2 regions of the Cupriavidus sp. 05N38 genome follow, and region 1 is predicted to be linked to the other one. Evidence: predicted binding sites of a transcription regulator. Region 1 holds the regulator's gene; the other holds the start of a gene.
The links. The regulator sigma-54, encoded in region 1, starts transcription at its own class of promoters, with help from an activator protein. The targets are predictions, from matches to a motif close to TGGCANGNAANCTGCTTT.
Positions count from the first base shown of each region.

Region 2: a site for sigma-54 is predicted at 1,922-1,939, ahead of AC1DK4_RS10750 (phenol hydroxylase subunit). Genes of this name have one in related genera too.

Region 1 covers NZ_JBFTNF010000003.1:89,217-93,379, forward strand. Annotated here, with positions in the region: gene lptA (lipopolysaccharide transport periplasmic protein LptA) at 1-479, shown strand, start outside; gene lptB (LPS export ABC transporter ATP-binding protein) at 524-1,309, shown strand; gene AC1DK4_RS03495 (RNA polymerase factor sigma-54) at 1,457-2,932, shown strand; gene hpf (ribosome hibernation-promoting factor, HPF/YfiA family) at 2,982-3,332, shown strand; gene ptsN (PTS IIA-like nitrogen regulatory protein PtsN) at 3,737-4,163, shown strand, end outside.
Region 2 covers NZ_JBFTNF010000011.1:44,045-48,207, forward strand. Annotated here, with positions in the region: gene AC1DK4_RS10735 (aromatic/alkene/methane monooxygenase hydroxylase/oxygenase subunit alpha) at 1-270, opposite strand, end outside; gene AC1DK4_RS10740 (MmoB/DmpM family protein) at 315-587, opposite strand; gene AC1DK4_RS10745 (aromatic/alkene monooxygenase hydroxylase subunit beta) at 601-1,593, opposite strand; gene AC1DK4_RS10750 (phenol hydroxylase subunit) at 1,671-1,889, opposite strand; gene poxR (phenol degradation transcriptional regulator PoxR) at 2,307-4,013, opposite strand.

The sequences.
Region 1 (4,163 bases):
TCAAGCAGGTGTACGTACTGACCGGCAACGTGGTGCTGACCAAGGGCACCATGGTGCTGAAGTCCGATGCGGCCGAAGTGCGCACCGACCCCGAGGGCTACCAGTACGCCGTGGCCACCTCGAAGGCAGGCAAGCAGGCCTATATCCGCCAGAAGCGCGACAACGTCGACGAATACATCGACGGCTGGGGCGACCGCATCGAGTCCGACGGCAAGCAGGAAATCTCCAAGCTGATCGGCCGCGCCCGCATGGCGCGCCTGGCCGGCGCCAAGCTGGTCGACGAGATCCGCGGTGCCGTGATCACCTACGACAGCCGCAACGAGTTCTACACGGCCACCGGCGGCGCCGAGAACGCCACGGCAGGCAGCCCGTCCGGACGCGTGCGCGCGGTGCTCTCGCCGCGCCAGGAGCAGCCCGCCAGCGGCGCCGCCGCCAGTCCGCTGCCGCTCAAGCCGGCCCCTGCCCCCGCCAACCCCTGACGCCGGCGCGCAGCAGCGCCGCCCGATCCACGGATTCAGCCTTCATGACCGCTACCCAAACCGAACCGTCCCAGCCCAACGTCCTGACCGAGAGCAGCACCCTGGTCGTGCGCCACCTGAAGAAGCGCTACGGCTCGCGCACGGTGGTCAAGGACGTGTCGCTCGACGTGAAGAGCGGCGAGGTGGTCGGGCTGCTGGGTCCCAACGGCGCGGGCAAGACCACTTCGTTCTACATGATCGTCGGGCTGGTGGCGCTGGACGAAGGCGACATCGTGCTCGACGACAAGCACATCAGCGGCCTCGCCATCCACGAGCGCGCGCGCATGGGCCTGTCCTACCTGCCGCAGGAAGCCTCGGTGTTCCGCAAGCTCAACGTGCAGGAGAACATCCGCGCCGTGCTCGAGTTGCAGGTGCACGACGGCAAGCCGCTGTCCAAGGCGGATATCGAGCGACGCCTGGACTCGCTGCTCGACGACCTGCAGATCGCCCACCTGCGCGAGAATCCGGCGCTGTCGCTGTCCGGTGGCGAGCGCCGCCGCGTGGAAATCGCCCGTGCGCTGGCTTCCGCGCCGCGCTTCATCCTGCTCGACGAACCGTTCGCCGGCGTGGACCCGATCGCGGTGGGCGAAATCCAGCGCATCGTCAGCTTCCTCAAGGCACGCAACATCGGCGTGCTCATCACGGACCACAACGTGCGCGAGACGCTTGGCATCTGCGACCACGCGTATATCATCAGCGAAGGCACCGTGCTGGCGTCAGGCCAGCCCGAAGACATCATTGCCAACGAATCGGTGCGCAAGGTCTACCTGGGCGAGAACTTCCGCATGTAACGCGGGGCGCGGCCTACTGCCGCGCAGCCGGGATATTCGCGGCCAGGCGGCGTTCATGTCGCCTTTCATCCTGCAAACGATCACGGCGGCATCAGCGATAGCAATTTCCGTTCCAACGGCATGGAAGTTGCGCATAAAATAGGTCGCATGAAACCGTCGCTACAGCTCCGCCTCTCGCAGCATCTCGCGCTTACGCCGCAACTCCAGCAGTCGATCCGGCTGCTGCAACTGTCCACGCTCGAACTGCAGCAGGAAGTTGAGCAAGCGCTCACCGAGAACCCCCTGCTCGAACGCGAAAACGACTGGATCGAAAGCCCGCTGCGCGTGGGTGCCGATGGCTCCGTCAACCTGCAGAGCGCGCCCGCGCCTGCGCCCGCCGATGGCCAGGGCACCAGCGAGAACCGCCCCGACGGCGCCGCCGATGGCGACGACAACTACGCCGACAGCGGCGAGGATTACGGCAGCGACTGGAGCCTCGACGACTTTGCCCGCCGCCCGCAGGGCGACGAGGACGAAAAGACGCCGATGCAGCTGCGTGACGCCGAGCCGACGCTGCGCGAGCACCTGATGGAGCAACTCGCGCCGCTGAAGATTTCCATGCGCGACAAAGGGCTCGCGATCTTCCTGGTCGAGTCGCTGGACGACGACGGATACCTTAGCGCTTCGCTCGAGGAGATCTGCGCCGAACTGCCCGAGGAACTCGAGTTCGAGATCGACGAGGTACACGCCGTCCTGACCCTGCTGCAGAGCTTCGACCCGGCCGGCGTAGGTGCGCGCAACGCCGCCGAATGCCTGGCGCTGCAACTGCGCCGGCTCACCCATCCGCAGCGCGAACTGGCCCTGACCATCGTCACCAGCCACCTGGAGCTGCTCGCGGTGCGCGACTACACGCGCCTGAAGAAAGCGCTGCAGGTCGACGAGGCCGACCTCAAGGCCGCGCACGAACTGATCCGCTCGCTCGCCCCGTATCCCGGCCATGCCTATAGCCGCCCCGAGGCGGATTTCGTGGTGCCGGATGTTTTCGTGCGAAAAATGAGCGGCGGCTGGATCGCGCAACTCAATCCGGATGTGATGCCGCGGCTACGCATCAACGATATGTACGCGCAGATTTTGCGCGGTGCAAAAGGCGATTCAGGGGCTGCCGGACTGCAGCAAAAATTGCAGGAAGCACGCTGGTTGATCAAGAATATCCAGCAGCGCTTCGACACCATATTGCGCGTCGCACAAGCGATTGTCGAACGTCAAAAGAACTTCTTCACCCACGGGGAAATTGCGATGCGCCCCTTGGTTTTGCGGGAGATTGCCGATACACTGGGTCTACACGAGTCCACCATCTCTCGGGTGACAACCAATAAATACATGGCAACGCCGATGGGGACTTTCGAGCTGAAGTATTTCTTCGGCAGTCACGTATCCACAGAAACCGGCGGCGCGGCCTCTTCAACGGCAATTCGAGCGTTGATCAAGCAACTCATAGGAGCCGAAGATCCCAGGAATCCCCTGTCGGATAGCAGGATCGCCGAACTGCTCGGCGAGCAAGGCTTCGTGGTGGCGCGCCGTACCGTCGCCAAGTACCGCGAGGCGCTGAAAATCCCTGCCGTAAATCTCCGCAAGTCTTTGTAGCCGAGTTGCATCGCCTGCCTGATGCAACTCTTTCAGAAGGAGAAACGCTATGAACTTCAAGATCAGTGGACACCACTTGGACATCACGCCCCCGCTGCGTGAGTACGTGGAAACGAAACTGGAGCGTATCGTCAGGCATTTCGATCAAGTCATTGGCGTAAGTGTGCTGCTATCTGTCGACAATACAAAAGAAAAGGACCGGCGGCAGTACGCGGAAATCAATCTACATCTCAAGGGCAAGGACATCTTTGTCGAAGCGCATCACGAAGACCTGTATGCCGCTATCGACGCGCTAGTCGACAAGCTCGACCGGCAGGTSRTTCGCCACAAGGATCGCGTGCAAAGCCACGACCGCGAAGCGGTCAAGTATCAATTGGCCGCAGCGCAGATGCAGCAATGACCGTGCCTGGCGGCCCACCTAGGGGGCCGTCGGTGTCAGTCCCTTGAAACCAGAACAAGCCGCGCCCGATGCGCGGCTTTTTTGCGCACATTTTTGTGGCGTTCTCCCGCATTTACGGCCGGTATCGAATCACGCAAGGGGATTCCGCAAGGCCACGCTCCCGGTGTATGCTGTGCAATACATAAGCAATAGCGCGGCAATTTTTCCGTGCGCGCGGCACCGCTTCCGCGCATCGGCTATTGCAATGCACAAGGCGGGGGCGGGCCTGCTCTATAATGGCCAGACGCCCGACACCGGCATGGGATAACCGGTGAAACGAGGGCACGAGCCTTTCTATCCCCTTTGCCTGGTGCGGCCCTCTCCTGGCCACGGGCCTGCTTACTAGAAAAACCTGCGCATTCCACATGAATCGTTTGGCTAAATTGCTGCCACCCGGCAACATCAACCTCGACGTCAGCGTCACCAGCAAGAAGCGGGTGTTCGAACAGGCCGGGCTCCTCTTCGAGAACAACCATGGCGTAGCGCGCGCTACCGTGACCGACAACCTGTTCGCCCGCGAATCGCTGGGCTCGACCGGCCTCGGAGCCGGGGTTGCCATTCCGCACGGTCGCATCAAGGGCCTCAAGCAGCCCCTGGCCGCCTTCATGCGCCTGGGCGAGCCGATCCCCTTCGAGTCGCCTGACGGCAAGCCGGTGTCGCTGCTGATCTTCCTGCTCGTGCCCGAACAGGCTACCCAGCAGCACCTGGAGATCCTTTCCGAGATTGCCCAGCTGCTGTCCGACCGCGAAATGCGCGAAGGACTCGCTACCCTGCCCACTCCCGATGCCGTGC
Region 2 (4,163 bases), on a different contig from region 1:
CGGGTCCGAGACGTTGAGGTGGCCATTGTTCTGCACAAAGGAGTCGATGATCGCGTACAGCTTGCGCTCCTTCTCCGACTGGTATTTCCAGTAGGCGTCCATGGTCATGCGGAACGGGTCTTCCCACTTGTCCCAGTCATGGATCTTGATGCCCTCGTACTTGTCGTACGGGAAGACCTTGTCCATCGGCTCGTAGGTGGTTTCCCAGCCCAGGTCGCGCGTCATCGTCGCGTACTTCTCGCGCAGGTTGAGTTTCTTGCGTGCGTCCATGATGTCTCCGTTATTGCTTGCCTGCCGCGGGCGCGGCGGCGAATTCAGTCGTTCCAGCGCAGCGTGAAGGCGTCGTCGTCCTCGTCGATGTTGCCGGACAGCGAGATCAGGTTGAGGTGGATCTCCTGCAGGTCCCACTCGCGCCCGAGCTTCTCGGACACCAGCTCGCGCAGGATGGTCAGGTGCCCCGGCGCGTCGATCTTGACCATGGCCGGAAACCGCGACACCACGGCATGCGGGTTGGCTTCGGTGATGGCGTCGATGATGGGACGGGTGTCGTCGTTGCTTTGCAGCGCGATATAGACATTGGCGGTCATGGCGGCGCTCTCCTCAGGCAAGGCCAAGCTTGTGCAGGCGCGCGTCGAACTGCTCCAGGCACAGCGCCACGATCTGCTCGCCGCCGTCGCCCAGCAGCGTGTCCGCCACCGGCACCAGCGCCGCGCCCACCTGCTGTCGCGCCGCGCGCGCCCAGCCCGACAGCAGCATGCGGTTGGCCTCGGACTCGGCTGCCGCGGCCTGTACCACCGCGTCGACCCAGCGCGCATGCTCCTCGCGCCAGTCGTTCATGAACTCGGTCAGCACCGCCAGCCCGGTGCCGCAGGCGCGCGCGATGACGGCGTCGGCGTGCTGGTACACCAGCGGGTAGAGCAGCCCGTCGAGCACCAGGTTCTGGGTGACGAAGGTCTCGAACCAGTCCTCGATCACGAAGCTGTGCTCCACCAGGCGGCGCAGCGGCTGCCACGCGGCGCTGTCCATCCAGGCGGCCTTGGCGCGCTCGAGCGCCACGCCCGTGTTGCCGTCGAGCAGCATGCCGATGCGCGACAGGTACTGGGCAATGCCGAGCCGGTCCATCGCGCAGTAGGTGCAGGCCTGCGTGATGGCAGTGCCCCAGCCATAGTCCGCGCAGTAGAAGTTGTTCATGTTGGCGGCCCACTCCACGTGGCGCAGCGGCAGCAGGCCGTCGGCCAGGCGTTCCTGCCACTCCAGCGGCAGCGCCGGCAGCAGCCCGCGCTTTTCCACGAAGGCGAAGCTCTTCTCGGCGGCGTCCTGCTGGCGGCCGCGCGCGCCGACGTAGGCGCCGTAGTAGTACTGGCGCGGGTCCTTCAGCGCGTACCAGTCTTCCATCACGATCGCCGTGCGGCGCTTGTCGTAGAGCGCGTACTGCGGGTCCCACGTGGGGCGGTAGTGGAAGTTGACCTCCGACTGCACGTCGTAGGTGGCTTCCTGGTAGCGCGAGGCCGGCTTGTCGCCGAAGCGGCGCGCGATATTGCCGTAGGTCTGGCGCAAGGGCTGGATCTGCTGGGTCTTGATATCGACTTGCATCGCTGGGTCTCCTGGGTCGTGTTGTTCTTGTCGTGTTGTTCTTGTCGGGGGGATCGGGCCGGGTGCCGCCGGCCTGGTCAGGCGTCCTGCCCGGACGGCGGGGCCTGCGGCGGGAGGAAGCGCACGTGGTTGACGCTGCAGAACGCCTCGAACATCGGCTCGGGCATGATCAGCTCGACGTTGAGCTCGGGGTCCGCCACGCTGAAGGCGAACTGCACGAAGCCCTCGGGCGTGCGGCCGTCCACGCGCACATAGCGCGGCGTGGCTTCGAACAGGGGGACCGACTGGTTGATCATGGCGCGCTCCTCTGGTGGCAGATACGAGCTCTATTGCGAAGAGCGTGCCAGGCAGCGCGAAGCACGGCGGCACAAGGGCCGGCGGCGTCGAGGCGGGATTCGCCTGCGCGTTTACCCGCAAGCGCCGGGTGCCGCGCCATCGATGAATTGATCAATCCGGCGAAGGGGCTTGATCAAATGGTGAAAAGCCGCCCGGGGCGGACGTTTGCGGACAGGCTTGCGGCGCGGCGCGGATGCCCCGCGGTGCAACAGGCGATTTGCCGGAGACGGCGCAATGCCATGCGCGGGCTGGGCCGCGCGGCATATGCGGTGCAGCAGGCCGCGCTGGCGGCCTGGCCGCGCCGTTCGGGGGAGTGCATCAAATGGTGAAACGCTGCCTGGCGAGCGTTTTCGCGGGGCGGCCAGGAGATCGGGCGCTCAGGCGCCGCGGCTGCCCCGGTTCTTCCAGCGGTAGGCCAGCTGCGGCCGGGTAATGCCCAGCAGGCGCGCGGCCTGGCTCATATTGCCGTTGGCCCGCTCCATGGCCGCCTCCATCAGCACCGTTTCCACGTCGCCCAGCGCCAGCTGCTGCTCGGCCATATGGTCCAGCAAGCCGTGCACGGCCGCTTCGCGCAAGGCCGGCAGGGTGCCGCCCGCGCCGAGCCGCGGCGCCGTGTCCATGGCGGCCGGCGCGCTGGCGGGCAGGAACAGGTGGTCGGCCGAGATCWGGCCGCCGTTGCTGGCCAGGATGACCCCGCGCTCGATCACGTTCTCCAGCTCGCGCACATTGCCGGGCCAGTCGTAGCGGCGCAGCTCGGCCAGCGCGCGGTCGGTGATGCCGACGATCTTCTTGCCGTGGCGCGCGCCATAGCGTGCCACGAAGCGCTCCACCAGCAGGCGGATGTCGTCGAGCCGCTCGCGCAGCGGCGGGATCGTGACGGGATAGACGTTGAGGCGGTAATACAGGTCCTTGCGGAAGGTGCCGGCCTTGACCGCCTCGGCCAGGTCCACGTTGGTGGCGGCCACCAGCCGCACATCCACGCGGCGCGCTTCGGTGCCGCCCACGCGCTCCAGCTCGCCCTCCTGCAGCACGCGCAGCAGCTTGGACTGCGCCGGCAGCGACAGCTCGCCCAGCTCGTCCAGGAACAGGGTGCCGCCATGCGCCCGCTCGAAGCGGCCCGGGCGCGACTGGTGCGCGCCGGTGAAGGCGCCCTTCTCCACGCCGAACAGCTCGGACTCGATCAGCTCGTCGGGGATGGCCGCGCAGTTGACCGCCACGAAGGGCTTGTCCGCGCGTGCGCTCACGCCGTGCAGCGCCTGCGCGAAGCGCTCCTTGCCGACCCCGGTCTCGCCCAGCAGGAGCACGGTCACGTTGCTGGCGGCGGCGCGCTGCAGCAGGCCCCAGGCGGCGCGGAACTCGGGCGAGCAGCCCACCAGGTCGGCGGGCTTGCCGTTGTTGCGCTGSAGSGCGCGCAGGTGCTCGACCTCGCTTTGCAGYTCCAGGATGGTCTCGATCACCGGGTCGGGCTGGTACAGGGCCAGCACTTCGGCGCCGTCCTCCCATGCCTCCAGCGGCTTGCCGATGATGCGGCAATGCGCATGCCCGCAGGCGATGCACTCCACCTCCCGGTAGAGGATGGTGCGGCCCATCAGCGCCGAGGTATAGCCGGTGGCGTATCCGATCTGCATCCAGCAGGCGGGCGCGTCGACGACGCCGAACAGCTGGCGGTGCACGTCGCCCTCGAAGGAGTCTTCCCACAGGAATTCGCCATCGTAGATGCCGGCGGCGATGTCGATGTCCACCTTGACCGGCGTCACCCGCACCACGCCTTCGATGGTATGCAGGCAGGGACCGATCTCGAGCAGGCCGAAGTCGCTCTCGTTGGGTCGCATCTTCTTGGCCAGCTCGGCGTCGCGCATGCCGGAATGGAAACCCATGCGCATGAACAGGCCGCGCGCCCGCTCCATGCCGAGGGTATCCACCAACTCCTTGCGCAGCGCGCCCAGTGCGGCGGTATGCAGCAGGATCATGCGCTGTTCGTCGAGCCAGATGGAGCCCTCCTCCATCACAAAGCGCAGGCGCCGCGCAAGATTGGCCAGGCCATCGCGCATGGTGGCCGAGAATTTGTCGGTTGAACTACTCATCGTCTCCTCTCTTGTCGGCCCGGAAAAGCAGGCGCGCTCGTGCTTTTTCTGGCACTGTATGCACATTATGTGCCATAGGCGCACCCTCGCGCGTCCAACGCCTGTCAAGCCGGCCCAATGTCGCCTATGCTGTCCTTGTCAGGATTCTTC